DNA from 2 places in the Streptomyces sp. NPDC020801 genome. Region 2 is predicted to be linked to the other one. Evidence: predicted binding sites of a transcription regulator. Region 2 holds the regulator's gene; the other holds the start of a gene.
What was found. The regulator HspR, encoded in region 2, represses chaperone genes until heat shock. The targets are predictions, from matches to a motif close to TTGAGNNNNNNNNNCTCAA.

Region 1 (3,408 bases), on a different contig from region 2:
GCGACTCGGCGTGGCGCGACCGCGCCTGGGCCCGTGCCCAACTGCTGCGCCGGGGACGCACGTTGCCTCTCGGGCCGCTGCGGGAGGAGGACATCGCGGCACTGGTCCAGTTGCTCCGTGCCGACCTTCGCGACGGCGCGCTGAGCGAGGTGTCCGTCTACTGCACGGGCGACTGGTCCCCGGCCACCCAGGCCGCCCGCCTCCGCGAGGTGAGGCTGCTGCGTCCGTGATGAGGAAACCCGGCACGACTTCGAAGAACTTAATAGGTTGCTATGAATCGACTGCCGGGTGGCGTCGGTCATAGACAGAGGCGCCTGTGACACGAAGGGTGGGGCGCAACGGAAGGAGCCCCACACCTTGGAACGGACTGCGACGGCTGACGCCGCGGCCTCGTCGACGCCTTCGAGCGCCCCCCTTCCGCCGGACGCGCCCGCGCACTACGAGCTCATACTCAACGGGCTCGCGGACGTCTCGCAGCTGCTGGACGGTATGCCGCAGCAACGTTCCCGGGCCGAGGCCGGTGCCGTACCGCGGACCGCCTGCGCGGCCGTGTCCGGTCCGGCGGCGAGGATCCCGGCGCTCACGACGGTCACCCCGGCAATGCCGGACACGCGGCCGGAGCCGGCCCCCGGTCCGTGTCCCGGCCCGCCTCCCGCCTCCCGCCTCGCCGCGCGGCTGCGCGTGCTCCGCCCCTGGCGGCTGCTGCCCAGCCCCACCGGCACCCCGTTCACCCTCGGGTACGCGGCCCTGCTGGCCGTCACCTCGCTCATCGCCCGGTACGCCGACCCCGCGGTGATGGACTTCCTCTACCAGAGCTCCAGCACGGACGTCGCGCACCTGGTCCGGGCGCCCCTGCTGGTGCTGCCCGCCAGTGCGCTGTGGATCGCGGGCGGTGTGACGTCGCCGTACGCCCTCTGCTTCCTGCTGGTGCTCACCGCGCTGGAGCGCCGGACGGGCGGCCTGCGTACGGCCGGCGTCTTCCTGTTCGGGCACGTGCTGGCCACTGTCGCCACCGAGGTCCCCGTGGGGCTCGCGGTGCTGGCCGGGGACCTGCCCGACAGTTCCCTGCACCGCCTCGACTACGGCATCAGCTTCGGCGTCGCCACCAGCGTCGGCGCTCTGTCCGGCCTGCTCCCCCCGTGGCTGCGCTGGCCGATGCTCGTGGTGTTCGTCGGGACGGTCCTGGAGGACCTGTACACGTTCGTCGACCCGATGACGAGCTGGGGCCATCTCATCTCCGTGGGCCTCGGCATCGCGACGTGGCCGGTCATTCGCCGGCGGCAGCGGACGCTCGCCCAGGAGCCGGCGGCCTCCCGCTGAGCCGCGGGAAGGAAATTTCTCCCGCTCCTCCACGCGTTCTCCTCCACACGTTTCCCCGGCCCCTTGGCTCGGCTTCCCCGTGTCTCGGCCCTCCTTCCGCTCTTCCGGCCCTCCTTCGACCCTCCCGGCCCTCCCGGCCCTCCTCCGGCCCCGCTTCGTCGCCTGCTCCGTCCGCTTCCTTCCTGCCTTCTCCCTGCGTTTTCTCCCCGCTTCTGCACTGATCGCTGTGGGCGAACAGCCGTTGGGGAACATACGAAGGCTCACGTGCATTGAGTCGGCATAGCTCAACTTGACTGCCGAAGGGGAGATCATGGCTGCTGAGTCCACGGCGTTCACACCGCTCGCCTTGCCCGTGCTGCCGCTCGACGACGAGGTCGTGCTGCCCGGGATGGTGGTTCCGCTGGACCTGAGCGACAACGAGGTGCGCGCCGCGGTCGAGGCCGCCCAGGCCGCCGCCCGCGCGGAGCCCGGGAAGCCCAGAGTGCTGCTGGTGCCCCGCATCGAGGGCACTTACGCGACGACCGGTGTGCTGGGCACCGTCGAGCAGGTCGGCCGGCTGGCCGACGGTGATCCCGGCGCGCTCATCCGCGGCCGCGGCCGCGTGCGGATCGGCGCCGGGACCACCGGCCCGGGCGCGGCGCTGTGGGTCGAGGGCACACGGATCGAGGAGAGTGTGCCCGATCCGCTGCCCGGTCAGGTGGCGGAACTGGTCACGGAGTACAAGGCCCTCGCCACCGCGTGGCTGCGCAAGCGCGGCGCCTGGCAGGTCGTCGACCGCGTCCAGGCCATCGACGACGTCTCCGCGCTCGCCGACAACTCCGGCTACTCGCCCTTCCTGACCACCGAGCAGAAGATCGAACTGCTGGAGACCGCCGACCCGGTTGCCCGCCTGAAGCTCGCCACCCAGCAACTGCGCGACCACCTCGCCGAGCAGGACGTCGCCGAGACCATCGCCAAGGACGTCCAGGAGGGCGTCGACAAGCAGCAGCGGGAATTCCTGCTGCGACGCCAGCTCGAGGCCGTCCGCAAGGAGCTGCGCGAGCTGAACGGCGAGAACGGCAAGGATCCTGCCGAGGAGTCCGACGACTACCGTGCCCGCGTCGAGGCCGCCGACCTGCCCGAGAAGGTCCGCGAGGCCGCGCTCAAGGAGGTCGACAAGCTGGAGCGCGCCTCCGACGCCTCGCCCGAGGGCTCCTGGATCCGCACCTGGCTCGACACGGTCCTCGACATGCCGTGGAACGAGCGGACCGACGACAGCGCCTCCGCCTACGACATCCAGGGCGCCAAGGCGGTCCTGGACGCCGAGCACGCGGGCCTGGAGGACGTGAAGGAACGCATCGTCGAGTACCTGGCGGTGCGCAAGCGCCGAAGCGACCGCGGCCTGGGCGTGATCGGCGGCCGGCGCGGCGGTGCCGTCCTGGCCCTGGTCGGGCCGCCCGGCGTGGGCAAGACCAGCCTGGGGGAGTCCGTCGCCCACGCCATGGGACGCAGGTTCGTCCGGGTCGCCCTCGGCGGCGTCCGCGACGAGGCCGAGATCCGCGGCCACCGGCGTACGTACGTCGGCGCGCTGCCCGGCCGGATCGTGCGCGCCATCAAGGAGGCCGGGTCCATGAACCCGGTCGTCCTGCTGGACGAGATCGACAAGGTGGGCTCCGACTTCCGCGGCGACCCGGCCGCGGCCCTGCTCGAAGTCCTGGACCCGGCGCAGAACCACACCTTCCGGGACCACTACCTGGAGGTGGAGCTGGACCTGTCGGACGTCGTCTTCCTCGCCACCGCCAACGTCCTGGAGGCGATCCCGGAGGCCCTTGCCGACCGTATGGAGATCGTGCGCCTGGACGGATACACCGAGGACGAGAAGGTCGTCATCGCGCGCGACCACCTGCTCCCGCGCCAGCTGGAGCGGGCCGGCCTGCACAGGGACGAGGTGACGATCGACGAGGCCGCGTTGCGTAGCCTCGCCGGCGAGTACACCCGCGAGGCGGGCGTGCGCACCCTGGAGCGGTCCATCGCGCGGCTGCTGCGCAAGGTGGCGGCCCAGCACGAACTGGGCGAGCGGGAGCTGCCGTTCACCGTCACCGCCGGCGA
Region 2 (3,408 bases):
GGTCAAGGAGATCGCCATCGCGAACCTCCTGACCGAGCTCCTGCCCGTGCTCGACGACATCGGGCGCGCGCGGGAGCACGGCGAACTGGTGGGCGGTTTCAAGTCCGTCGCCGAGTCGCTGGAGACCGTGGCGGCGAAGATGGGGCTGCAGCAGTTCGGCAAGGAGGGCGAGCCCTTCGACCCGACGATCCACGAGGCGCTGATGCACAGCTACGCGCCGGACGTCACGGAGACGACGTGCGTGGCGATTCTGCAGCCCGGGTATCGGATCGGCGAGCGCACCATCCGCCCCGCGCGGGTCGCGGTGGCCGAGCCCCAGCCCGGCGCGCAGACGGTCAAGCCGGCCGAGGAGTCCGGTTCGGCCAAGTCCGCCGAGCAGGGCGAGGACAAGGACAGCGGTGGCCCGGAGGAGGGCTGACGTAATAACCAACGACGCAGGAGAGGAGGGACGTCGGGGATGAGCACCAAGGACTTCATCGAGAAGGACTACTACAAGGTCCTCGGCGTCCCCAAGGACGCCACCGAGGCCGAGATCAAGAAGGCGTACCGGAAGCTCGCCCGCGAGTTCCACCCGGACGCCAACAAGGGCAACGCCAGGGCCGAGGAGCGCTTCAAGGAGATCTCCGAGGCCAACGACGTGCTCGGCGACCCCAAGAAGCGCAAGGAGTACGACGAGGCCCGCGCCCTGTTCGGCAACGGCGGGTTCCGTCCCGGTCCCGGGGCGGGCGGCGGCTCCTTCAACTTCGACCTGGGCGACCTCTTCGGAGGTGGCGCGCAGGGCGGAGCGCAGGGCGGTGGCGGCTTCGGCGGCGGTCTCGGTGACGTCTTCGGGGGCCTGTTCAACCGCGGTGGCGCGGGCGCGGGCGCGGGTACGCGCACCCAGCCCCGGCGCGGCCAGGACATCGAGTCCGAGGTCACGCTGAGCTTCACGGAGGCCATCGAGGGCGCCACGGTGCCGCTGCGCATGTCCAGCCAGCAGCCGTGCAAGGCCTGCTCGGGCACCGGCGACAAGAACGGCACGCCGCGCGTGTGCCCGACCTGTGTCGGCACGGGGCAGGTGGCGCGTGGCTCGGGCGGCGGCTTCTCCCTGACCGACCCCTGCCCGGACTGCAAGGGCCGCGGTCTGATCGCGGAGAACCCCTGCGAGGTCTGCAAGGGCTCCGGGCGTGCCAAGTCCTCCCGGACGATGCAGGTGCGCATCCCGGCCGGCGTCAACGACGGGCAGCGCATCCGGCTGCGCGGCAAGGGCGCTCCGGGCGAGCGGGGCGGACCGGCGGGCGACCTGTACGTGGTGGTGCACGTGGGGGCGCACCCGGTCTTCGGCCGCAAGGGCGACAACCTCACCGTCACCGTGCCGGTCACCTATCCCGAGGCCGCCCTCGGCGGTGAGGTGCGCGTGCCCACCCTCGGCGGGCCACCGGTCACCCTGAAGCTGCCCCCCGGCACGCCGAACGGCCGTACGATGCGGGCCCGTGGCAAGGGCGCGGTCCGCAAGGACGGCTCCCGCGGCGACCTGTTGGTCACCGTGGAGGTGAGTGTCCCCAAGGACCTGTCGGGGAAGGCTCGTGACGCGCTCCAGGCGTATCGCGAGGCGACCGCGGGCGAGGACCCGCGGGCGGAGCTGTTCGAGGCCGCGAAGGGAGCATGAGTGAGATGGACGGACGCCGTCGCAACCCGTACGAACTGACGGAAGACACCCCGGTGTACGTCATCTCCGTGGCCGCCCAGCTGTCCGGGCTGCACCCGCAGACCCTGCGTCAGTACGACCGGCTGGGCCTGGTGTCCCCCGACCGCACCGCCGGGCGGGGCCGCCGCTACTCGGCCCGGGACATCGAACTGCTCCGTCAGGTGCAGCAGTTGTCGCAGGACGAGGGCATCAACCTGGCCGGCATCAAGAGGATCATCGAACTGGAGAACCAGGTCGCCGCGCTGCAGTCCCGCATCGCCGAGATGCAGGCGGCCCTGGACGGCGTGGCGGCCACCATGCGGCAGCGCGAGGCCGCCGTCCACGCCTCCTACCGCCGGGACCTGGTCCCCTACCAGGAGGTCCAGCAGAGCAGCGCGCTGGTGGTGTGGCGTCCCAAGCGGCAGCAGCCCGACTGACGCGGAACGAGTGGACAGAAGAGGCCGGGAGGGCCGGACGGCCCTCCCGGCCTCCCTTTGTGTGCGCATGGCCGAGATCGTTCGTTCCTCTGCTCGATGACCAAAGGTTGTTCGGATCTTTGCCCGACGATTGACCGTCGTCCGGTGGAGGGTCCGTAACGGGCGTTTGGAGAGGGTTCCGCAACGTTTTCCAAGGTCTTCACAGAGGAAGCGGAGCGTGGTGTTGTCATCTCGTTAAGTGCTTCCGCTTGACGCCGGTGGTCGCCTCCGCGTTGGCTTTTCAGTCACCTGGGTCGCAATGCTGCGCCCTCGTCCGGAAGGCACCAGAAGTGAGCACCTCGATGCGTCGTATCGCCATAGCCGTGGCCGCGTCCACGCTGACCCTCTCGCTGGCCGGTTGCGGGGCGCTCGGCGGGTCGGGCAGCAGCGCCGACGCGAGCCCGACCAAGGGCGGCGACATGACGGTGGGCCTGCTTCTGCCGGAGACGGCCAACACCCGCTACGACAAGTTCGACTACCCCATCATCAAGGACAAGGTGGCCGCACTCACCCGGAACCGGGGCAAGGTCGACTACGCCAACGCGGGTGCGGACGCGAACAAGCAGGCGAGCCAGTTGCAGCGGATGATCGACGACAAGGTCGACGTCATCCTGCTCGACGCCGTCGACTCGCACGCCATCGCCGGCGAGGTGAAGAAGGCCAAGGACGCGGGCATCCCGGTCATCGCCTACGACCGGCTCGCCGAGGGCCCGATCGACGCGTACATCTCCTTCGACAACGAACTGGTCGGCGAGGTGCAGGGTCGCTCGCTGCTCGAGGCGATGGGGGCGAGCGCCGACAGCTCCTCCAAGATCGTCATGATGAACGGCTCGCCCACCGACCCGAACGCCAAGCAGTTCAAGCAGGGCGCGCTGTCCGAGCTCAGCGGCAAGGTGACGATCGCCAAGTCCTACGACACCAAGGACTGGAAGCCGGAGAACGCCCAGGCCAACATGACCGCGGCACTCAGCGAGGTCGGCAAGGGCAACATCGTCGGCGTCTACGCGGCCAACGACGGCATGGCGGGCGGTGTCATCAAGGCCCTCAAGGCCGCGGGCGTCACCAACCTGCCGCCGGTCACCGGCCAGGACGCCGAACTCGACGCGGTGCAGCGGATCGTCACCGGCGAGCAGTACATGAGCGTGTACAAGTCCTACCCGACGGAGGCCGAGACCGCCGCCGAGATGGCCGTGGCCAAGGTCCAGGGCAAGGACATCCAGTTCGACGCCCTGACCCGGGACAAGGTGAGCAGCCCGACCAACAAGG

Region 1: lon (endopeptidase La) is a predicted target of HspR. The motif match lies at 1,590-1,608, and genes of this name have one in related genera.

Annotation. Positions count from the first base shown of each region.
Region 1 is NZ_JBIRST010000001.1:844,258-847,665, forward strand. Features, by position in the region: gene ACH4UM_RS04000 (hypothetical protein) at 1-230, shown strand, start outside; gene ACH4UM_RS04005 (rhomboid-like protein) at 358-1,320, shown strand; gene lon (endopeptidase La) at 1,631-3,408, shown strand, end outside.
Region 2 is NZ_JBIRST010000021.1:25,300-28,707, forward strand. Features, by position in the region: gene grpE (nucleotide exchange factor GrpE) at 1-418, shown strand, start outside; gene dnaJ (molecular chaperone DnaJ) at 458-1,648, shown strand; gene ACH4UM_RS32795 (heat shock protein transcriptional repressor HspR) at 1,654-2,103, shown strand; gene ACH4UM_RS32800 (sugar ABC transporter substrate-binding protein) at 2,445-3,408, shown strand, end outside.